One region of the Hyphomicrobium denitrificans ATCC 51888 genome, then DNA from elsewhere that is predicted to be linked to it. Evidence: predicted binding sites of a transcription regulator. Region 1 holds the regulator's gene; the other holds the start of a gene.

The links. The regulator PhoB, encoded in region 1, activates phosphate uptake and scavenging genes when phosphate is short. The targets are predictions, from matches to a motif close to TGTCATNNANCTGTCAT.
Region 2: the regulator PhoB is predicted to act here: its motif matches at 2,210-2,226, upstream of HDEN_RS15080 (ceramide glucosyltransferase).

The regions. Positions count from the first base shown of each region.
Region 1 covers NC_014313.1:294,344-306,153, forward strand. The annotation lists gene HDEN_RS01370 (tyrosine-protein kinase domain-containing protein) at 1-1,536, opposite strand, end outside; gene HDEN_RS01375 (hypothetical protein) at 1,662-2,036, opposite strand; gene HDEN_RS01380 (2-hydroxyacid dehydrogenase) at 2,232-3,200, shown strand; gene HDEN_RS01385 (GIY-YIG nuclease family protein) at 3,567-3,857, opposite strand; gene HDEN_RS01390 (amidase) at 3,902-5,242, opposite strand; gene HDEN_RS01395 (pyridoxal-phosphate-dependent aminotransferase family protein) at 5,488-6,690, shown strand; gene HDEN_RS01400 (DUF2853 family protein) at 6,731-7,057, opposite strand; gene HDEN_RS01405 (thioredoxin fold domain-containing protein) at 7,174-7,563, opposite strand; gene HDEN_RS01410 (DUF1007 family protein) at 7,736-8,395, opposite strand; gene HDEN_RS01415 (zinc ABC transporter substrate-binding protein) at 8,586-9,566, shown strand; gene phoB (phosphate regulon transcriptional regulator PhoB) at 9,632-10,336, opposite strand; gene phoU (phosphate signaling complex protein PhoU) at 10,361-11,074, opposite strand; gene pstB (phosphate ABC transporter ATP-binding protein PstB) at 11,116-11,810, opposite strand, start outside.
Region 2 covers NC_014313.1:3,113,046-3,124,855, reverse strand. The annotation lists gene HDEN_RS15100 (UDP-glucose dehydrogenase family protein) at 1-838, opposite strand, end outside; gene HDEN_RS15095 (hypothetical protein) at 1,268-1,495, shown strand; gene HDEN_RS15085 (hypothetical protein) at 1,905-2,168, shown strand; gene HDEN_RS15080 (ceramide glucosyltransferase) at 2,291-3,457, shown strand; gene HDEN_RS15075 (Dps family protein) at 3,824-4,351, shown strand; gene HDEN_RS15070 (FAD-dependent oxidoreductase) at 4,372-5,892, shown strand; gene HDEN_RS15065 (flavin reductase family protein) at 5,895-6,533, opposite strand; gene HDEN_RS15060 (alpha/beta hydrolase) at 6,538-7,179, opposite strand; gene HDEN_RS15055 (ring-cleaving dioxygenase) at 7,176-8,111, opposite strand; gene wrbA (NAD(P)H:quinone oxidoreductase) at 8,238-8,837, opposite strand; gene HDEN_RS15045 (LysR family transcriptional regulator) at 8,952-9,869, shown strand; gene cobF (precorrin-6A synthase (deacetylating)) at 9,871-10,635, opposite strand; gene HDEN_RS15035 (DUF6513 domain-containing protein) at 10,781-11,810, shown strand, end outside.

The sequences.
Region 1 (11,810 bases):
GGCCCGCCTGGCGACACGCTTGGGCGTCTTCTGCCAGGCGGTCACGAACACGATGTCGTCGGCCAGATCGGCGAGGATACGGGCGTCGTCCGCTTTCAGCAGCGGCGGCGCCGCCATCACGATGGTGACGAAGTCCTTGCGTAGTGCGGCGATCGCATCCGCGAACGCCTTCGACCCTAATATGTCGCGCACGGGGATCGGGATCAGCGAGGGTCCGCAGGCCGGGAGAAAATGCAGCCCGGTCGCGCAATCGCGGAGTATGGCGTTTGCGACCGGCTTGCGGCCTGCTATCCGGTCCAGAAACCCTGACGCGCTGTTACCGGCAAGCTGCTGGGTCAAAGCCGCGGCGCGAAAGTCGGCGTCGATCAGCAGCGGGGTATGTCCGGCAACGGCATACTGATGGGCGATGTTGGAGGCGAGGCATTCGGCGCCCTCTCCGGGAAGCGCCGAGACGACGAGCGTCAAGCGCGATGGCGAGCCGCTGCGCCGCTTTTCGAGTTCGCGGCAGGTTTCGCGCACGGCTTCGGCATAGGCCCCCTCTGGTTCGGCGAGGACGAAACGGCAGGCGCGTGACGACGTGGCGTCGCGAGCTTCGATCATGGGCAGCGCTGTCATCCGGGGGCAGGCGAACGCGGATCTGACGCGCGACGCTCGCGTCGATGTTCTGATTTCCAGCAACAGTGCAAGGCCGGCAGCGGCGAGGGTCGCGAACGCAAACGCGATCGCGGCGGTGCGTGCAGGCCGCGCTGCCGTTGCCTCGCGCGGAGGCACGGCGGCGGTCACGATGCTCGGGCCCGGAACTTCGGAATTCTGGGCGTATTGCGCGAGAAAAGACGCGAAAACGCGCTCGGACTGGCTGACGATGCCGTCTCCGTCCAAGTCGTCTTTCAGTCTTTGGCCCAGCATCGTGGCGGCGGTTTCGGCGGATGATTTCGTCGCCGACCATTCTTTCAGATACGAAGCCGCGACCGCGTTGGCGATGCGGGCGGACTTGGCGGGATCGCTCGATGACATGCGGATGCCGACAAGCAGCGTATTGCGCATTCGCGAGATGGACAGGCGGCTCGCGAGGGCGGCCTCGATATTCTGGGTGGGCGAGGTGCCGAGCGTTCGGGACAGCCAGGACATGGGCCCGCGCGAAGTGAACTCGGGATCGTGGTCGAGATTGAGTGCATCGATTGCGGTGCGGAGAACCGGCGCGGACGTGACTGCGCTGACCTCGGCGTCGATGGTTTCCTGTTTCAGTTCGTGGCCGGTTGTGTCCGGCGTCGCCGGTTTTGATTTCTGTCGCGGATCGATCTGGATGACGGCCGTCGCGTCGTAACGCGCCGGCAGCGACATCGCGATGGCGGCAGCGCAGAGTGCGACGACGATGGGAAAGGCTGCGACGGCTTTCGCGCGCTTGTAGACAGCGACGCGCATCAACGCGGCGATCGACTCGTCGCCGTTGTGCCGTTCGATTTGCCGGTGCTGTTGATCCATAAGTTTGCAGCGCCGATCCGGCGCGATCGCGCCATTCGAAAGGCGCTGGCTCATAGCCCGAGCGACACGCCTCTGTGATTCGCGCTCTGATTGTCGCGGGCAAAAGTGAACAGGGCGTTTGTGATGATTAACGCGCCGTTAACGAATTCGTTCGCTAGGGCGGTGCGCGCTCGCACGCATCAGGGCGATAGCGTCGCGACGCCGGCCTGGAGGTCGTAGGCGCAGTGGGCGCTCGAGTCGCCGGTGCCAGTCAGGACGAGGTGCGGGTTGCGGAAGCGCTGCTGCCAGAGCGGGTTCTCGGTATCCCAGAGAGCGACGTTGACGTCGGATGCGCCGAGGGTGATCTCGGCCGCCGAGGCGACGCTCCAAAGGCCCGCGACCGTGCGTTGCGACGCGACGGGGACCGTCTTCGCCGTCTGCTTGCGGCAAACCTCGATGGCGCGATCGCGGTAGGCCTCGACGAGGGCTTCGCCGACGACCGAGCGATACATGCGATCCTGCGTCCAGACTTTCAGGCTGGCTAGCAGCACCAGAATGATGACAACAAAGCGCATGATCGAACCGGGCTGAAACGTAGGCCTCTAGGGGCTCTTTAGCCGGATAGATTGCGGCAAACGTGATGAAGAAATGGTTGCGTAGCGAGCGTTCGCGGCGCACTCCGAGCGTCCGACGGACTTGTCAGGCCCGCTCCGGTCGGGCACAAGCGGGATCATGCGACTAAAGTTCGAATGCCGGAGACCCTTCCCCAGATGTCCAAAAAGAAAATCCTGATTACCTGGCCTCTTCCCGAAGCAGCCATGGAGCGCGCGCGCGCCACTTACGACGTCATCGCGCACGGCGACAAACCGCAGATCACCATCGACGAACTATTGGAGACGGCGAAGTCGGTCGACGCGCTGCTGATCACGCTGAACGAGAAGTGCCGCAAGGACGTCATCGACAGGATCCCGGACAACATCAAGTGCATCTCGACGTATTCGATCGGCTTCGATCATATTGATCTCGAAGCGTGCAAGGCGCGCGGCATCAAGGTCGGCAACGCCCCGCACGGCGTCACGGTCGCAACGGCTGAAATCGCGATGCTGCTTCTGCTCGGCTCGGCGCGTCGCGCGTCCGAAGGCGAGAAAATGATCCGCACGCGGTCGTGGCCGGGCTGGCAGCCGCTGCAGCTCGTCGGTCAGCGTCTCGACGGCAAGACGCTCGGCATCTACGGCTTCGGCAAGATCGGACAAGCCCTGGCGCAGCGTGCGCGCGGCTTCGACATGAACATTCATTACTTCGATATCTACCGCGCGAAGCCCGAGGTCGAAGCGAAGTATAACGCGACGTATCACGACAGCTTGGACAGCCTGCTGAAGGTTTCGCAGTTCTTCTCGATCAACGCGCCGTCGACGCCCGAAACGCGTTACTTCTTCAACAAGGAAACGATCGAAAAGCTGCCGCAGGGCGCGATCGTCGTGAACACGGCGCGTGGCGATCTCGTGAAGGACGACGACATGATCGCGGCGCTGAAGTCGGGCCGCCTCGGATATGCCGGTCTCGACGTTTTCGCGGGCGAGCCGAAGATCAACGAAGGCTATTACGATCTGCCGAACACGTTCCTGTTCCCGCATTTGGGATCGGCCGCGATTGAAGCGCGCAATCAGATGGGCTTCGAAGCGCTCGACAACATCGACGCGTTTTTCGCGGGCAAGGACATGCCGTTCAAGCTGGCCTGATCGTTTCGCATTCGAGCTTCTGCAATGGCCGGGCATGTCCCGGCCATTGTCGTTTTAGGCTTTGAGAGGGTCGCCTTGCCGCCCTGGATGGCCGCCTCGTGGGGCGGCCATGACGTGGGGGTAGATTATTAGGGTACTTCAATGACAGCACACCCCCCAACTCCCTGGCCGGGCATGTCCCGGCCATTGTCGTTTTAGGTTTTGAGAGGGTCGCCTTGCTGCCCTGGATGGCCGCCTCGCGGGCGGCCATGACGTGGGGGTAGATTATTAGGGTACTTCAATGACAGCACACCCCCCAACTCCTTGGCCGGGCTTGACCCGGCCATCCAGGAGAGGGAGTCGCTGTCAGTTGAGGGATCGAAATTTTCAGACAATTTCGTCCACGAGGTCTTTCCATTGCGGATTGGCTTTCTCGATCAATGCCAGCTTCCATCGGCGCGGCCAGCGCTTGAGGCTCGTTTCTCGTTGAATGGCTAGAGAAACGGAGTCGAAGGCTTCGTAGTACACAATCGATTTCAAGCCGTATCTCGATGTAAAGCCTTTAACGAGACCCTCCCGATGCTCGTATACCCTGCGGGCCAGATCGTTCGTTACGCCGATGTAGATCGTTCCGTTGCGCTTGTTCGCCATGATGTAGATGTAGAACCGTCGCTCCATCTACTTACTGTCCTTGGCAACTGCGCGAAGCAAATTCTGGATCGCTAGGCCGTACGCTGCTGACGCATCATCCAGTCGGCGACGCGGAGGAGATGGGCGTCGTTGCCGCGAGCGCCGACGAGTTGAACGCCGACGGGTAGGCCGTCGATTTCGAGCAGCGGCAGCGAGATGCACGGCATGCCCAGGTACGTCCATAGGGCATTGAACATCGGGCTGCCGGTGCCGCTCAAGCCGACGAGCGCGGGACCGGTTGCGGCGGGTGTCAGGATCGCATCGTAATCGGCGATCACCGGCTTCAGGATTTCGTACAGGCTGTCCTGGTCGGCGCGGGCGGCGGCGTAATCGGCGGACGAGAACGTGCGGCCCTCGGCGATGATTTCTTTCAGTTTGCCGGACATCCGATCCGGATTGGCGTCGGCGATCGGGCCGTAGTTGCGCGCGATGTCGTAGAACTGCACGATCTGCGGCAGGCGAAGAATGCCTTCGAACTCTGGCGGCAGAATCGTTTCGACGATCTCGGCGCGCGCTCCGAAGCTGCCGGCAAAGTCTTCGAACGCGGCGCGCGTTGCGGGCTCGGCCTGTGGCCATGCGGGCGTTTTGATGAAGGCGAATCTCGGAACGCGCGGGCCGGGTTCGGCGAGGGCGGCAACGAGCGACGGTTTCTCGCCGGCCTGCATGTCGGTGTCGGCCGCATCGAACGCGCTCATGGCGTCGAACAGAAGCGCGATGTCTTCGATCGAGCGTGCGTAGCCGCCGATCGTATCGAGTGGCGCCGATTGCGCGAGCACGCCCGTGCGCGAGGTGTATCCGAACGTCGGTTTGAAGCCGATCACACCGCAATAGGATGCCGGGCGGATCGTCGAGCCAGCGGTCTGCGTTCCGAGCGCGAGCGGCACTTGGCCATCGGCGACGGCAGCAGCGGATCCCGATGACGATCCGCCGGGGGTTCGTTCCGGATCGTGTGGGTTACGTGTTTTGCCCGGCCCGAAGAAGGCAAGCTCGGTCGTGACCGTTTTGCCGAGAATGATTGCGCCCGCCGCTTTCAGCTGCATCACGAGGACAGCATCCGTATCGGGCTGACGTCCGGCAAAGACTTCGGAGCCGTACTCGGTCGGAAAGTCCTTGGTGTCGATGACATCCTTGATGCCGACGGGAATGCCGGACAACGGCGGCAGAGATGCACCAGTGGCGCGCAGCTTGTCGCTCGCTCGCGCGGCTTCGAGCGCCCGCTGAGCATTGACCGTCGTCCATGCGCCGACCGCCGCGTCGCGGTCCGATATTCGCGCAAGGCAAGACGAAACAAGCGCTTCGGAGGTCAGCTGACCTGAATCGAGCAGCCGTTTCGCTTCGCTCGCCGTACGGGCTGCAAAAAGTGTATGGTTCATGTGCACCGCTTCCCCACAAACCGGTCGACGCCAGGTCGCCGTTTGATGCGCCAGGGCTCGAAAAGTTGCAAGGTAGCGGCCGGCTTCCTGCCTTGTGCGTGGGAGGAAGCGATTTTTCTCGGGTTATAGCCAGCCGAGACAAAACGCGCCGTGCCAGGGGCCAGTTGGGCATTTCTGCCAATTGTATCCGGCGGACGGGCGTACTAGGACACCCAGCAGCGCATTCCCACTTTTTGAGGACGACAATGACGAGAGAGCCTCGCAGCCCCGGCAGACATTTCTTGCAGATTCCAGGGCCGACGCCTGTTCCGGAACGGGTTTTGGCGGCCATGTCGCGTCAGATGCTCGATCATCGCGGTCTCGAGTTTCAGCAGCTCGGCCGCCGTGTGCTCTCGGGCATCAAAAGCCTTTTCAAGACGCAGAGCCACGTCATCATCTATCCGTCGTCCGGCACCGGCGCGTGGGAAGCCGCGCTGACCAATACGCTGTCGCCCGGCGACAAGGTGTTGATGTGCGAGACGGGTCAGTTCGCCGTGCTGTGGGCAGCGATGGCTGCGCGGCTCGGACTCGAAACGGAAGTCATTCCTACCGACTGGCGCATCGGCGCCGACGCGAACCTGATCGAAAAGGCGCTCAAGGCCGACAAGGGTCACAAGATCAAGGCCGTCTGCGTCGTGCATAACGAAACGTCGACGGGCTGTCTGACGCGGGTCGATGAAGTGCGCAAGGCGCTCGACGCCCTGCAGCATCCCGCGCTGCTGATGACGGACAGCATCTCCGGTCTCGTGTGCGCCGATCTGCGGCACGACGAATGGGGCATCGACGTTACGGTTTCGGGTTCGCAGAAGGGCATGATGCTGCCGCCGGGCCTGTCGTTCACCGCCATCAGCGCCAAGGCGCTCGAGGCGTCGAAAAAGGCCGGGCTTCGCACCTCGTATTTCTCGTGGAGCGATATGCTGGCGAACAATTCGAACGGCTTCTTCCCGTACACTCCGGCGACCGGCCTGCTCTATGGCCTCGCCGAAGCGATCGACATGATCCACGAGGAAGGCCTCGAGAACGTGTTCGTACGGCACGAGCGTCTTGCGGAAGCGACGCGCCGGGCGGTTGCCGCCTGGGGCTTCGAAACGCAGTGCCGCGAGGCCAAGTATTATTCGCCTGCGGTGACCACCGTGATCATGCCGGACGGGCATAATGCCGACGCCTACCGCAAGATCGTGCTCGACAATTTCAACATGTCGCTCGGCACCGGGCTCAACAGGCTCGCGGGCAAAGCGTTCCGCATCGGTCATCTCGGCGACACCAACGAGCTGACGGTTCTCGGCGCGTTGACGGGCGTCGAAATGGGCTTCGAGCTGGCGGGCGTGCCCTACAAGAAGGGCGGCGTTCAGGCGGCGATGAGCTACATCGCGGAGACGGCCGAGCAGGCCAAGGCCGTCGCGGCCTGACACTGCTCTTCTACATTGTGCCGGTGCGCTGGGGACGTGATTACGCCCCAGCGAGGCTGGCGAGTTTTCCGGTCTTTTCGGCGATCAGATAATAGAACGTGACGCGGCTCTTGCGCGTCTCGGCTTTCATCGTCGTGCAAACGTCGGCGATGACCTTGTCGAGCTTGGCGTCGTCGTCCGTCAGGCCGAGCTTCTTCTTCAGCCAGCTTTCGCGCACTGTTGCGAGTTCGTCCTTGCTCGAGCACGAGACGAGTGATGCATCCGCGCTTCTCAGGGCGATGCCAAGGTGCTTGACGATCGCCGCAACGACTTTGTCGTCGACGTTCGGCTGATAGCGCTTGATGTCATCGGCATAATTGACGCTCATATCGACCTTCCTTCTGACTGTTCCACCAGGGGTGCGACAGTTCAGTCAAATAGAGGAAAGATCGTGCGATCTCAAGCGCATCGCAGCGAATGGCGGGATGCGCAGCCGGTGCAAGCTCAAGGCGCAGAGGCGATCAGATACTTGATCGAATGAAAGAAGTTCTCAGGCCCCATGTATCCTGAGATCCGGCCGACTTCATGCTGCGACTTCACAATCACGAATGTCGGGACGACATCGACGGTCGATTTCAGATCGAGGCGAGCGGTTTCGATGTCGTTGACATCGAGGAAGCGTACCGGCGCGTCCTTGCCTTGCTTGGAGGCTTCGTAGGCCGGGAGCACGTCGCGTCTGAAGAGCCTGCAGTAAATGCAGCCATCGGCTTCGACGACGACCAATTCGAAATCGACGTTCGAGGGCGTGCTGGTGATGTCGAGGTCGGCGCGCGATGCTCCGAGGGGCAAACTCATCAGGAGCGCAAAGAAAAAGCCAACGAGTAATCTGCGCATGGCGTAATCCGATTGTACGAACCGCGATGCTTCAAATTTAAATCTAATCGGGCCGGGCGGCGGCGAAAATTAAAGAGCTAGTTAATCGCTGTCTCAAAATGAAACGGCAGCGATTTTCGCGGTCCAGCCATAGAGGAATAAGCGCGTTCTGGCACGCTGGTTTCCTCAGCAACTATGATTTCTTGCAGCTGAGCGCCACGGTTTTGTAGGAGCCAAATCCGATTGCGGCTCCGCCGAACTGCTGTGCGATCGCGTCGCCGAGCTTTTGCGATTGTGCATCGACCTTTTCGGCCTCGGGGTCGATCATCGTCGCGCTGCATCCTGCCGGAGCGGCCGCGAGCTTCACCGCATCGGTCGCTTCCGGCTCGAAGGCGATGAAATAGGACGGATCGAACACGGCGATCGTCAGACCCTGCGCATCGGAGAACACGGGCTTCACGAGCGACAGGTGGAAATGAAGCTTCAAAACCTTGTTCGTGTATTCGAGCCGCGCATTCTCGGGTGGTGAAAACTGCAGCGTCTCGCTGCCGAGCTTTGCGACGGTGAAGTAGTTGAAGTCCTTGAGGCCATCCATGTTGACCTTCAACAGCGGCTCAAGCTCGGCCTGATCGTATTTGCCGTCGTTGTTGGTATCGAGACCTTCGAGCGCCATGACCGAGTAAGCGTCGTCGAACGACCAGATATGGTCGACGCCGGTGACCATGCCCTTATCGTAGTTGATGGTCATCTCGTAAGTGATCCACATATGCGGATGGGACCACGCCGCCGCCGGCAGTATCAGCCAGGCTGCGAGAGCGAAGAGCACGCCGATCCGTTTATTGCTTAAAATCACTCGTCGACCTCTATCCTTGCCCCAACGCGACGACGCTTCGGTGTCGCCCTTTACCGTCGCATTGCGAACGTGGCGACAATGCGACACCAGGATCAATCCGCAGCCTATGGTGCTGACGCGGTTTGAGCTTGTGAGCGTTTCGTTCGTCTTGTTATATTATACGATGTTTATAGCATTCGACAGGGTTTCGATGGCAAAATTCAGTCCGGCGCGCGTTGGTGCCGGCATCATGCTGCTGGCCGCCATCTTTTCCGGCGCCGGAGCGGCCGCGGAGACGCCGAAGGTCGTCGTGACCATCAAACCGATCCATGCGCTCGTCAGCGAGGTCATGGCGGGCGTCGGCGTGCCGGTGCTGCTCGTTGACGGCGCGGCGTCGCCGCACACGTTTACGCTCAGACCCTCGACGGCGCGCGCGATCAACGATGCCGATATCTTCATCCGCACGTCGGATGCGCTGGAGCCCTTTACGCACAAGATCGTGCAAACCCTGCCTCCGAGCGTCAACGTGGTGACGCTCGCGGACGCGCCCGGCATTGCGCTGCTCGACCAACGGCGCGGCGGAACGTTCGAGCCGCACGTCCATGTGCACGCGATCGACGAAGAGCATGCGGACATCAAAGCGCATGACGGTCACGATGACGAGGAGGGCGGCAAGGACGGGCATATCTGGCTCGACCCGCGCAACGCCAAGGCGATCGTGGCGAGCGTGACGCAGGCGCTTTCGGCGCGCTATCCGGAGCATGCCAGCACGCTCACCGCCAATGCAGCGGCGCTCGATCGGCGTCTCGATGCGTTGAACCAGGACATCGCGACGGAGCTTAGTCGAGTTCGGGATAAACCCTTCATCGTGTTTCATGATGCGACGCAGTACTTCGAGCATCGCTACGGACTGAACGCCGTCGGATCGATCACAGTCAGCCCGGACATTCCGCCGAGCGCGCGGCGTCTGACGGAAGTTCGGCGCAAGATCGTCTCGCTCGGCGCCGTCTGCGTGTTCAGCGAGCCGGACTTCCAGCCGAAGCTCATCAGCGCCGTTACTGAAGCAACGAAGGCCCGTTCGGGAACGCTCGACGCCGAAGGGCTGACGCTGACGCCTGGACCGGATCTCTATTTCGATCTGATGCACGGGCTGGCGCGCAATATCGCGCGCTGTCTCGATGCGGAAAGCTGAAGGGTCCTGGCGTCGTGACGCGATGCCGCTCGTGAAGGCGATCGATCGCAGCGTCGCGCTAGAATTTAGACGGGAGCGTCGGCCTCGCGGCCGTCGAACACGTAACCCGCGCCGCGAACCGTGCGGATCGGATCACTTTCGTTGCCGCGGATCAGCGATTTTCTCAAACGTCCGATGTGGACGTCGACCGTGCGCTCATCGACTTCGGACGACTGACCCCAGACGCGGTCGAGAAGCTGATTTCGCGAGAGCACACGGCGCGGGCTCTCCATGAAAACTTCGAGCATCCGGTATTCGGTGGGTCCGAGGCGAACTTCGCGTGCGCCGCGCGTGACCTTGTGGGCGCCGCGATCCATGACGATTTCGCCGGAGACGAGGATGTCGCTCATGCGCTCGGGAGCGGCACGGCGCAGGAGCGCCTTGATCCGTGCCATCAGCTCCTGAACGGAGAAAGGCTTGGTGACATAGTCGTCGGCGCCGGTCGTCAGTCCGCGCACGCGATCGGCTTCCTCGCCGCGCGCCGTCAGCAGGATGATCGGCAGGTTCTGCGTCTCGGTGCGATTGCGAAGTCTCCGGCATAACTCGATGCCGGAGATTTTCGGAATCATCCAATCGAGAATCGCAAGGTCGTAGCTCTGTTCCGCCAAGAGCAGTTCGGCTTCCTCGCCGTCGGCCGCGTGCACGACGTCGTAGCCTTCGGACTGGAGATTGTACTTCAGAAGCTCAACGAGCGGTGCTTCGTCTTCGACGACGATGATCTTGGCGGCCATGATATTACGCCTTGGGTCCTTCGATTATTCGCGAGGCGTGATCAGGGTCGACGACGTGCGGTCGCCCTTCGGACGGTCGTCGGCGATCGGAACGCCGTGGACGAGGTAATGAATATTCTCGGCAATGTTGGTGGTGTGATCGCCGATGCGCTCGATGTTCTTGGCGCCGAACAGGAAATGCGTGCACAGGCCGATGTTGCGCGGGTCTTCCATCATGTAGGTCAGAAGCTCGCGGAACAGCGAATTGTACATCGCGTCGACCTGCTCATCGCTCAGCCAGACCTTCATCGCCTTATCGGCATCGAGGGTGGCGAGCGCGTCGAGAACGTCGCGCAGCTGAGCCTGCACCATTTCCGTCATGTGGCGCATGCCGGTCATCAACGGCTTCGGGTAGGTTTCGGAAGCCACCGCCAGTGCGCGCTTGGCGATATTCTTGGCAAGGTCGCCGATGCGCTCGAGGTCGCCCGCAACCTTGAGGACCGTCATGATGTGGCGAAGATCGTTCGCGAGCGGCTGGCGGCGGGCGATCATCAGAATGACCTGGTCCTGCACCTCGCGCTCGAGCTGGTCGAGCATCGCGTCACTCGAAACAGCCGTTTCGGCGAGATTCGGGTCGCGGCGTTCAAGGGCGTCCATCGCCTGGACGAGAAGCTTTTCCGCGTAGCCGCCCATCTGGGCGATGCGGCGGTCAAGGAGCTTCAGTTCGTCTTCGTATGACTTGACGGTGTGTTCGTTCATCTAAGTCGGTCCTAAAATTCGTGGGCCTCTGGAAGCGGTCACTAGCCGAAGCGGCCGGTGATGTAGTCCTGCGTCCGGGTGTCCGTGGGATTGGTGAACAGCTTTTTCGTATCGCCGAACTCGACCAGTTCGCCGAGGTACATGAAGGCGGTCTTCTGCGAGACGCGGGCCGCCTGCTGCATGTTGTGCGTAACGATCGCGATCGTGAACTCGTTCTTCAACTCATCGATCAATTCTTCGATGCGTGCCGTGGAGATCGGATCGAGCGCCGAGCACGGTTCGTCGAACAGAATGACTTCAGGACGGATCGCGACGGTGCGCGCGATGCAAAGGCGCTGCTGCTGGCCGCCGGAAAGGCTCAGGCCGCTGCTGTGCAGCTTGTCCTTCACTTCTTTCCAGAGAGCAGCTTTTTCGAGCGCGCTTTCGACGCGGGCGTCGATGTCGGATTTCGGCAGGCGCTCATAAAGGCGGACGCCGAAGGCGATGTTTTCATAGATCGACATCGGGAACGGCGTCGGCTTCTGGAACACCATGCCGATGCGCGAGCGAAGAAGGTTCAGGTCCTGGCGCGGATTGAGAATGTTCTCGCCGTCGAACAGGACTTCGCCTTCGGCGCGCTGGTTCGGATAGAGATCGTACATCCGATTGAGAACGCGCAGCAGTGTGGACTTGCCGCAACCGGACGGTCCGATGAACGACGTCACCTGACGCTCATAGAGCGGCATGGAGATCGATT
Region 2 (11,810 bases), 820 kb from region 1:
CACGCGCTTCGCGCGCCGTTCTGACCAGCGCCGAGACGTCTTTCGGGAAGCACGACCCGCCATAACCCGGGCCCGGATGCAGAAACTTGTCGCCAATTCGCCGATCGCGGCCGATGGCTGATGCAACTTCCTGCACATCGGCGCCGACGGCTTCGCAAACATCCGCGATTTCATTGATGAAGCTGATCTTGAGCGCAAGAAACGCATTCGCGGCATACTTCGCGAGCTCGGCCGATTCCCGTTCGACGAACATGACGGGAGAGCCGCGCAGCGCAAGCGGCTTATAAAGGCGTTCCATGACGTCGCGTGCGCGCGGGTCGTCGGTTCCGACGAGCACGCGGTCGGGATGCGTGAAGTCCTGGATCGCCGAACCTTCGCGCAGGAATTCCGGATTCGAGCACACCGCGACATCCGCATCCGGACGTTTCGCCTTGAGCCGCCGTTCGATTTCGCGGCTTGTGCCGACCGGAACCGTCGACTTGGTCGTTATGACGGTGAAGCCGTCGAGATATTGCGCCGTCTCCTCGACCGCCGAGAAGACGTAGGAAAGATCCGCATAGCCGTCGCCGCGCCGCATCGGCGTTCCGACCGCGAGAAAAACAACGTCGGCATTTGCGACGGATGTTTTGAGATCGTCCGTGAACACCAAGCGTCCGGCTTTGACGTTGCGCTCCATGAGCGCTTCCAGGCCCGGCTCGTAGATCGGCGATTGCCCGGCTTTGAGTGCGGCCAATCGGCTGGGGTCATTATCGACGCAGTTTACGGTCCACCCGAAATCGGAAAAGCAGGCCGCCGAAACGAGCCCGACGTAACCCGCTCCGATCATGCAAATCTTCATAAAGGCTCCCAAGGGTGCGATAAATCTGTGCTGAAACAATGGCTTGGCGACTGGCGGATGCCTTGCTGCGCTGCCGTTTGCTTCGAGTGCGCGATTTGTTTCAGAACCGCCCCGAAAAGCAATCCACTTCTTCTTCTTTTACTTTACGAGGCCACTCGGCTTTCCTGCATCTGCCGGCGCGCCATTGCGTCGGCCGCGGTGATTTCGGAAGCGACTTGCGCCGCGTCATCAAACGCTAAGCCTCACGCACGCCGTGGGCTCCGCAGATGGAGACCGCCATGACTGACCTGATCAAGAATCCCCTGGCCAAGATACCGAGCGCATTTGCGCAGATGTCCTGTTGTTGTGGCTGCTGATCACCTTCCCGCACTGACCCAACAACTTGATGACCAGAGGATGCTGGCGCAACCGCCGGCAACAGATGAACTTATGTCCAAATCGTATGTCATTGAAGTCGGCGACGACCAGGCCGGCGTGATCATTCGCGAAGATGGCGAGCGCGAATATCAGTTTCATGCGGCTCTTCGCAGCTATCACGCGCTCGAAGGCCGCCGTTTCGCAAACGCGCTTCTCGCGGAGCGTGCAGCCATCGCACACGCAGTCAGCCGTCGCCGGCGGCGTCACGCGTCAGCTGCTTTGGAGGGCGCGTCGCTATGAGTGAACGCTACAGTTATTTCCAGAGGCTGCGTGGCCAGCCGAAGCGCATTAAAACGCGCGTTTCCCGCGAGGTGTACATTCTTTCGCGCCAGCAAAAGACTGAAACCCGGAACAAGCAGGCGGTATGGGACGCACTGCCAGCGATCGCGGCCGTCGGACCGGCGCCGGATTTCTGACACCTCCATTAAGCCACGCTTTGCACTCCTGGACTGGCCGCTCGCTGGCGCGAGCAGAAACTTCAACCGGCGCACAACGCGCCGGTTTTTTCGTTCCAGCTTTTTCGTTTGAGCCGGTCCTGCGATCTGATGCGCAACGGCTCACGATCCGCCGCGGCCTTGGGGCCTTCGCTTGACATCCCGCGCGCGGATCGACGATGCAGCTATCTCAGCGTTCGGAGCGAGGGTCTCTCATGGGCGATCATTTCTGGCCTGCACTTTATCCCGGCATCATCGTCGGGCTCCTGTACGGCCTTTCCTTGCGTGGCTTTGCGAACATCGTGCTCGGCACAATCGGCGGACTTATCGGCTCAGCGATTGCATACTGGGGCCTCGTCAACGCGGATCTCAACGAAGGTCTCCCGTCGGTCGCAGGCATGGTGGCGCTGGCGCTGCTCGGCGCTTATGGAGCAACGTCACTCTACACGCGTCTCACGAAAAGACCGCCGGCCGGCTGAGACGAACCTCTTTCGCCACGCCGCTTGCGAACTCGCACGCCTGTCATGCGCCCGTCGCCGATCCGTCGTCGAAATTTCATCAAATCCTGAAATTCAGCGATAGGTTTTGCGACGGAGGCACGATGGCCGGATTGGCGACGGCGGCATTGATCTTTTGCGCCCTGGCGACGGCAATACATCTCATTACCATCGCTCTCGCACTCGTCCGCGTGCTCGCGCGCAAAAAGCGCCGCGAACCGGAATCGACGCCGGTCAGCATTGTGCGGCCCGTCTGCGGTATCGATCATTACGATGAGCTGACCCTGCGCTCGACATTCGAGCTTCAGAGCGATTCTTACGAAATCATCTTCTGCGCCGCGCGCGAAGGCGATGCAGCCGTGCCGCTGGTTCGCAAGCTGATCGCGCAACATCCGCACATTCCGGCGCGGCTTCTGATTGGCGACGATCGCCCGACGAGCAATCCAAAGCTGAACAACATCGTCAAAGGCTGGGAAGCCGCGCGCCATCCTTGGATCGTCCTTGCCGACAACAACGTTTTGATGCCGCCTGACTACCTCGACGACATGTTCGCAGCCTTCGGCCCCGGGGTTGGATTGGTCTGCTCGCCGCCGGTCGGCAGTCATCCGATCGGTTTTCAAGCCGAACTCGAATGCGCGTTCCTCAATACCTATCAAGCGAGATGGCAATCGGCGGCCGACGCCGTCGGCTTCGGATTCGCGCAAGGGAAATCGATGCTCTGGCGGCGCGATATTCTGGACGCAGTCGGCGGCATCGAAGCGCTGGGCCGCGAAATCGCCGAAGACGCCGCCGCAACGAAGATCGTCCGCGCGCGCGGCTTGAGCGTGCGCCTCGTCGACCGGCCTTTCGAGCAGCCGTTGGGCCCGCGCAAACTCCGACAGGTGTGGGACCGGCAGGTGCGCTGGGCACGCCTGAGGCGCGCGACGTTCCAGTTATTCTATGCGCCGGAGGTCTTCGCGGGAAGCTTCTTTCCGATATTGGCAGGCGTCGCCGCCGCGGCGAATTTCGATGTCGATCCGCTCGTCGCTCTGATGGCTCTCGTTGGCGTCTGGTACGGAGCCGAAGCAGTGTTGGCATCTGTCGCAGGTTGGCATCTCCGCCTGATGTCGCCGCTCGCATGGATGGCGCGAGACCTTTTGTTGCCGGTGCTTTGGCTCGAAGGCTGGTCGGGCGATACGTTCGTCTGGCGCGGAAACGACATGAGCGTCGCGAAGGGTCAAGAGATCTCGCAATCACCCAGCCACGCGTTGGCCGCCACCAGCGACCGTTGACACCGCGTATAGCCCGCGCGCGACGCGAGCGGCTCAACGCGATTGCATCGCGTTTCAATAAAAACCCGAGCATTAACGCATTCGGGCGCGGGCGCGCACAGGACCCAAGGAACCTTCGAGTTCAATCGGCCATCCAAGGCTTGACGGGCGTCAATTGCTCTGACGCCTGGATGTAGCCGGCCGTGGAAGGCTGCGGCATGATGCTGGTTTGAGCGGCAGCGCGAACAAAAAAAATTGATCAGATAATCGTCACGAACGGAGCGAATAATTGTGTTGTGCGTTGTCCATCTCGCCGAACCGTAACGATACGTCTGCTAGACAGACTCTCCCCCTCGTTAGCCAACCCGCATCATAAGGAAGACCGTCATGAAGCCCGAATCCGCCAAAGCCCGGCGCAAGGCGCCTCTCGATACGCCTTCGATCTTCTCCGATAACGCGATCAAGGACATTGCCGGCGCGTTGACCATTCTTCTCGCCGATGTGTTCGCCATCTACGTGAAAACGAAAAACTTTCACTGGCACATGTCCGGTCCGCACTTCCGCGACTATCATCTGATGCTCGACGAGCAGGGCACGCAGATTTTCAACATGACCGACGACATCGCCGAGCGCGCCCGCAAGATCGGCGGCACCACGCTGCGTTCGACCGGACAGATCGCCAAGCTGCAGCGCGTCCTCGACAATGACGCCGACTACGTCACGCCTGAGGACATGTTGTCCGAGTTGCGCGACGACAACTTGCAGCTCGTCCGTTCGATGCAGGAAGTTCACGACCTCTGCGACGAGCACAACGACGTCGCAACCGCGAGCTTGCTCGAGAATTGGATCGACGAGACGGAGCGTCGCGTGTGGTTCCTGTTCGAGGCAACACGGCAGGTGCCGAACGGCGCATAACACGACGACGGAGAACAGGCATGTCATCGAACGAGCAGCAACTTTCCGGCCCGGATTTCGCGCGCGGTGTTCCGGCATCGGATATTGCGGACGGCAAGATGCTGCTCGGTCAATTCAATGGCGAAGCTGTTCTGCTCGCGAAAGCCGGCGCCGAGATTTTCGCTGTTGGCGCCACGTGCACGCATTACAACGGGCCGCTCGCCGAAGGATTGATGGTGGGCGACACGGTTCGCTGCCCCTGGCATCACGCGTGCTTCAGCCTGCGGACGGGAGAAGCGTTGCGCGCGCCCGCGCTCAATCCCGTATCCTGCTTTCGGATCGAGCAAAGCGGGGAAACAGTTTTCGTCCGCGAAAAGATCGAGAAATCACCAAAGCAGCAGGTCAAGCCCGACAGCCATGTTCGCTCGGTTGTGATTGTCGGCGGCGGAGCGGCAGGCAATGCGGCAGCAGAAATGCTTCGCCGGCAAGAGTTCAAAGGCACCGTTACGATCCTGAGCGCCGACGACGCGCTGCCCTACGACAGACCCAATCTTTCCAAGGACTACCTTGCGGGAAATGCGTCAGAGGATTGGATTCCACTCCGCACGCCGGACTTCTATAACGAACAGAAGATCGACGTGCGGCTCAAAACGCGCGTCGTGGCGATCGATACCGTTGAGCGCGAGGTAACGCTCGCGGACGGAAGCCATGTTGCTTTCGACGCGCTGTTGTTGGCGACAGGCGCAGTGCCCGTTCGCCTCGATATCCCCGGCGCAGGTCTGCCGCACGTGCATTATCTCCGAACGCTCGATGATAGCCGCGCGCTGATCGCTAACACCAAGAATTCCAAACGCGCCGTCGTCATCGGCGCGAGCTTCATCGGGCTTGAAACCGCCGCATCGCTCCGCGCGCGCGACATCGAAGTTCACGTCGTCGGCCCCCAGTCACGCCCGCTCGAACGCGTTCTCGGCGCCGAACTTGGCGACATGATCCGTGCGATCCATGAAGAGCGCGGCGTCGTCTTCCATTTCGGAACGACGGCGGTGGCAATCGACGAAGACATGGTGACGTTGAAGTCAGGTGATCGAATTCCCGCCGATCTGGTCGTCGCGGGTATCGGCGTTCAGCCGGATACCGCGCTCGCCAAGGCCGCGGGCCTGACAATCGATAACGGCGTCGTCGTCGATCAGTATCTGCAAACGAGCGTGCCCGGCATTTACGCAGCCGGCGATATCGCGCGCTGGCCTGACCCGCATAGCGGCGCGCCGATCCGCGTTGAGCACTGGGTGGTGGCCGAACGTCAGGGGCAGGCGGCGGCAATCAACATGCTTGGTGGTCGTCAGCCCTTCGATGCCGCGCCATTCTTCTGGAGTCAGCATTTCGACGTCACGGTGTCTTACGTCGGCCATGCGGAAAAATGGGACAAGATCGAGATCGACGGCGACCCGTCGTCCCGCGATTGCAAGGTCACGTATCTGAAAAGCGGCCGCACGCTCGCCGTCGCGACCGTCTCGCGTGATATCGAGAGCCTGCGTGCCGAGGTCGAATTCGAGAGCAGCTGAACTCAGCCGCCGCGTCCCGATCGAACGCTGTAGGACGTTGGCCGTTCGATCTGAAAGATATCGCTGGTCGTCGAGTACCAATCGCGCCCATGCAGCCGCCCGACCAGATCAAGCGCTGGCGTGTCGATGTAGTGCTTCTCCGCATCGAGCACGAATTCGTCCGCCACGTGCGCGTGGACGATCTCGCCCAGAACGATGAGCTGGCTCGGCGCAACCTCGATCGGGGTGTGCAAACGGCATTCGAACGCGACGGGGCTCGCTGCAATTCGCTCGGGCTTCACCTTCACCGATGGCAACGTTGCAAGATCGGCCATCGACAACTCGTCGACATCCGGCGGAGCATCGACGGATGTCAGGTTCATGGCCTCGGCGACAGCGCGGGGCACGAGGTTGACGACGAATTCGCGCGTGTCGAGAATGTTGCACGCGCTGTCTTTCATCGAACCATCGGCATTAGCTTGTATTCCGATTGCGATGATCGGCGGCGTCTTACTCATGGCGTTGAAAAAGCTGAACGGCGCCGCGTTGCGAACGCCGTTCTTGGAGATTGACGAAACCCAGGCGATGGGCCGCGGCACGATCGTGCTCGTCAGGATTTTGTAACGGTCGTCGGCCGCGAGCCGTTCAAAGTTGAACTCCATTCCGTCACCCCTCGGCCGTGCCTATGCTGCGCAAAATTCTTTCGACGTGGTCGATCTCATCCTGCACGATGGTGTGACCCATACCGGGATAGATGATCTCGGTCGCGTCGCCCCCGCGCGCGCGAAGCACGTTGGCCGATTCATGAACCCGGGCCAGCGGAATATGAGAATCGACATCGCTGCACCCGAGGAACACAGGCGTGCCTGCGAGCTGACCGGGATAATCCCAGGTCGTGCCCTCCGGCCCGATCAATGCACCGCTGAGCGCCGCGACTCCGCCGTAGCGCCGCGCATTGCGGACCGCGAACTCCAGAGCCAGGCATGCCCCTTGGGAAAATCCCAGAAGCGCGACGCGCTCTGCCGGCAGGCCCTGCGTCCCGAGATCATCGACGACGTCGGAAAGCAGGCTCAGCGCGTGACCGAGATGCGGCTCATTCCGCGCGAAGGGCGCCATGAACGAGTATGGATACCAGCTTCCCGACGGCGCTTGCGGCGCGACGTAAGCGATGTCCGGCGTCGCGAACGCGTTGGCGAGGCCGAGCATGCTCTCGGCGCTCGCACCGCGTCCGTGCACCAGAACAACGGCCGCACGGGCGGCACCGATGGGTGCGCCCGCGCGGATGACATTGGATTTCAATGTCGTCATGCTGCCTGCTCCAAAGGCTGCAAGCTCGCTTCGATTTCTTGCCGCTGGCTTTCCAGGAAGGCAGGCAATTTCAACGCCTGTCCCAGGGTTGCCACCGTTTCGTCGATCGCGAAGCCCGGTTCATCGGTTGCAATCTCGAAGATCACGCCGCCCGGCTCACGAAAGTAGATCGAACGGAAGTAATTGCGATCGATCTGCTCCGTGACGTGCAGGCGATGGCCCTTCACGAGCTTGCGCCGCATTTCGGCCTGCGCTTCGTCCGTCGCCGCGCGGAACGCGACGTGGTGGACGGAGCCTCGGCCCATGTTGCCCGCGAGAAATCCTTTCGCCTCGCGGATCTCGATGACGCCACCGGCCGTCGTTCCGTCGGCGACGAAACGCGTGACCGGACCTTCGACGCCGCCTTCGCTGAAGCCGAGAACATCGGTCAGGATGGCCGCCGTCGGCTTTGCGTCTTCGAGCAGAAGCCTGATGCCGTGAAACCCGCGAATGGCGTGTTCGGCGGCGATCCCGCCTCCCAGCCATGCCGCTTCGGTTTCGGCACCTGCGACGCCGACAAGCGCCAGGCTCATGCCGTCCGGATCGGTGAAGCTCAGAACGGACTGCCCGAAGCGCTTTTCGATAGCTTCGTGCGGCACGCCCTTCTCAACGAGCCGATGTGCCCAGTAACCGATCGCTGCTTCGGGAACGCGAAACATCGTCTGCTGCGCAAGCCCGACGCCCGCTCTCCCTTTCGGCGCATGCGCCCAAGGAAAGAACGTGAGGATCGTGCCCGGATGTCCTTCCTCATCGCCGAAATAGAGATGATAAGTTCCCGGATCGTCGTAATTGACCGTCTTCTTCACCAGCCGGAGGCCAAGCACCCGCGTGTAAAAATCCAGGTTGCGAGATGCGTCGCCTGCGATGGCGGTGATGTGATGAATGCCAGACATGACGAATCCTTTCTCCCGTACGAAACGGGATTTCATGGTCGAACTTCAAATGCTCCTTAGGCTCTAATCTTCAACACGTGGCGGCGTGTGCGGACCGTCGCCTATTCGGCGACGATCCGGCGTTTGTCAGCCCGCGAGACGCGCCGCGATCTGTGCGACGTGACGGCCCTGGAAGTGCGCCCCGGCCAGTTCGTTTGCCGAAGGCTGTCGCGAGCCGTCGCCGTCCGCGATCGTCGATGCGCCGTACGGCGAACCGCCGGTGACCTCTTTCACGCCCATCTGCCCCTGGAACGAATAGGGCAGCCCGACAACCACCATGCCGTGATGAAGCAGCACGGTATGCGTCGAAAGGATCGTGCTCTCCTGGCCGCCGTGCTGGGTCGCTGTGGACGTAAACACGCTGCCGACCTTTCCGATCAGCTTGCCGCCAGCCCACAGGCCGCCGGTCTGATCGAGAAAGTTCTTCATCTGCGCCGGCATGTTTCCAAAGCGCGTCGGAACACCGATGATGATCGCATCGTAGTTCGGCAGCTCGTCGACGGTCGCGATCGGCGCGGCCTGGTCGAGCTTGAAATGCGATTTGCGTGCGACCTCTTCAGGCACCAGCTCTGGCACCCGTTTGATCACGACCTCGGCGCCGGCTTCTCGTGCGCCCGCCGCAACGCTCCCAGCCATCGTCTCGATGTGGCCGTAGCTGGAATAGTAGAGAACAAGAACCTTGGTCATTGCGAATGCCTTCTCCGTCCATGCAACTCGTTCGATGAAAGGGAATATCGTTCGTTGACGAGAAACGAGCAATCCTGGATATAATTGCCAGTCTGGTTCCAATTTGGATACAAAATGGACAAGCTGGAAGCGATGAACGCCTTTGCAAAAGTTGTCGCGAGCGGCAGCTACGCGGAGGCGGCAAGACGGCTGAATTTGACGCGCTCGGCCGTCAGCAAGGCCGTCATGGAGTTGGAGCAGGCGCTCGGCGCCAGGCTTCTGGACCGCACGACGCGGCGCGTGACGCCGACCGAGGCGGGCCTCGCCTACTACGAGCGCTGTCTCGCCATTCTCGCGCAGGTGGACGAGACGGAAGCCCAGATTTCCCGTCTCCATGACGAGCCGAAGGGCGTCCTGAAGGTCAACGCGCCGATGTCGTTCGGCACGCTCTACCTCGGAGACGCCGTCGCCGACTTCATGATCCGCTACAGCGATTTGAAAGTCGAGTTGACCCTTACCGACCGTTTCATCGATCCGCTGGAAGAAGGCGTCGACGTGACGGTGCGGATTGGTGCGATGGTGGATTCAAGTTTGATTGCGCGGCGCATTTCTCCGGCCCGCATCGTGCTTGTTGCGTCGCCAGACTATCTGAAGGCGCACGGCACGCCGCAAAGCCCATCCGACCTCGCGGAGCATCGCTGCCTGAGTTACGGCCATATGACGTCGATGCAGCGCTGGCATCTGACCGACAAAGGCAAACCGGTTTCCGTGGCGATCGGCGCCTGCCTGTCGTCGAACAACGGTGACGTGCTACGCGAAGCGGCGCTGAAAGGCATCGGCATCGCGCTGCTGCCGACGTTCATCGCCGGAAAGGACATTGCCGCGAAACGCCTGCAGATCGTTTTGCCCGAGAACCAGCCGGACGATCTGACGATCCACGCGCTCTATGCGCCAAACCGCTATCTCGCCGCAAAAACGCGCGTCTTTATTGATTTTCTCGTCGATCGCTTCGGGAACACGCCGTCGTGGGATGTCTGCTTCGCGAAACGCTAGTTCACTGCCGCGGTGTCCGGCGTAGCAGGTATGTATCCATGATCCAGCCTTTACGCGCCCGTTCCTCCGCGCGCATGCGCTCGATCTCGGCGACCTGATCGGCAAGCTTTCCGGAAGCCAGAACTTCGTCCGGTGTGCCGAGGTAGGCGCCCCAATAGATTTCGACGTCCTCGTCGGCCAGCGCGCGAAGGCCCGACCCATTGTCGAGCATCACGACGGCCGTATCGACGCCTTGAGGGAGCCCTTCGAGAAGCTTTCGGCCCGTGGTGATGTGCACCGGTTCGCCAATCGCATTGAGTGCGATCTTGTGCTGAGCTGCGAGCGCCTGCACGCTCGTGATGCCCGGGATCACTTCATAGTCGAAGGCGATCTTTCCCTCGGCGACAATCTGCTGAATGACGCGGATCGTGCTGTCGTAGAGCGACGGGTCACCCCAGACGAGAATGCCTCCGACCTCGCCGTCTTTGAGTTCCGTCGCGATGAGACGGCTGAAAATCGCGGCCTTCTCGTCATGCCATGACCGGACACCTGACTTATAATCAGGAGTTCCGGCATCGCGCACCGGGCTCGCGGCCTCGACGATGCGGTACGCATGGTCGGTGATGAAACGCTCGCAGATCGTCGTCCGGAGCTTGACGAGATCGTCCTTCGCTTCGCCCTTGTCGAGAACGAAAAATACGTCGACCTTATTCAGCGCCTTGACGGCCTGCATCGTTACGTAGTCCGGATTTCCAGCCCCGATCCCGATGAGCAGCAATGTCTTCATGTTCGGGGAAGTCTCCAGCCTCTCGCGCCCGGCGCAGGCGCATTCTTTTTTACTTTGCCGCGTTACGCTGCTGTAGAGATTGCAACGGCGGCCATTCAGTGCCAATGCACCGTTTAACCGATCTTGAAAGGGAATTCCCCGGCCAATGGCCAAGCGCGTCGTTTTGGTAACCGGATCGTTGGCGGAGCCGCGCGTTAAGCGCATCGTCGACGATCTGAACGATAAGGACATCGAGCCGATCGTCGCCAATGTCGGCGTCAAGGTCGCGGCACTGATGACGGCGGACATCGTCGAGCGCCGCCTGAAGCTGCCGGAAGATATCGATCGGGTCATCATGCCGGGACGCTTCCGCGGCGACCTCGAGCGCTTATCGGACTTCTTCGGAACGCGCTTCGAACGTGGGCCTGAAGAGATCGCGGACCTGCCGTTCTATCTCGGGCACGCCCAGCGAGAGATCAATCTCACGGAATACGACGTCACGATTTTCGCCGAGATCGTCGATGCGACGCTGATGACCTGCGATCAGATCGTCGAGCGCGCGCGCAAGCTGCGCGCCGACGGCGCCAACGTCATCGACCTCGGTTGCTTGCCCGACAGTCCGTTTCCGCATCTGGAGGATGCGATCGCAGCCTTGCACGCGGACGGAGCTAAGGTCAGCGTCGATTCTTTCCGCGCCGACGAGCTCTCCCGCGCGACGCGCGCGGGCGCGGATTATCTTCTGAGCCTGTCCGAAAAGACGATCTCGATTGCGGACGAGGGTCCGGCCGTTCCGATTCTTGTGTCAGCGGGCGCCGCCGACATGGAGTCCCTCGACCGCGCGATCGACATCATGATCGCCAAGGGCAAGCCCTTCTACGCCGACCCGATCCTCGATCCCATTCATTACGGATTCACGGCTTCGGTCGCGCGCTATTACGATCTGCGCAAGCGCCGCCCTGATGTTCCGATCCTCATGGGCATTGGCAACGTCACCGAGTTGACCGACGCCGACACGACCGGCATCAACGCCGTGCTCATGGGCATGTGCTCGGAACTGCACGTGACGGCCGTGCTCGCCGTTCAAGTCAGCCCGCATTGCCGTACGGCGATCAAGGAATTCGATCGCGCCCGCCGTGAATTCTTCGCCGCACGCAAGGCCGACGCCCTGCCGCAAGGTTTCGGCATGGGATTGATGG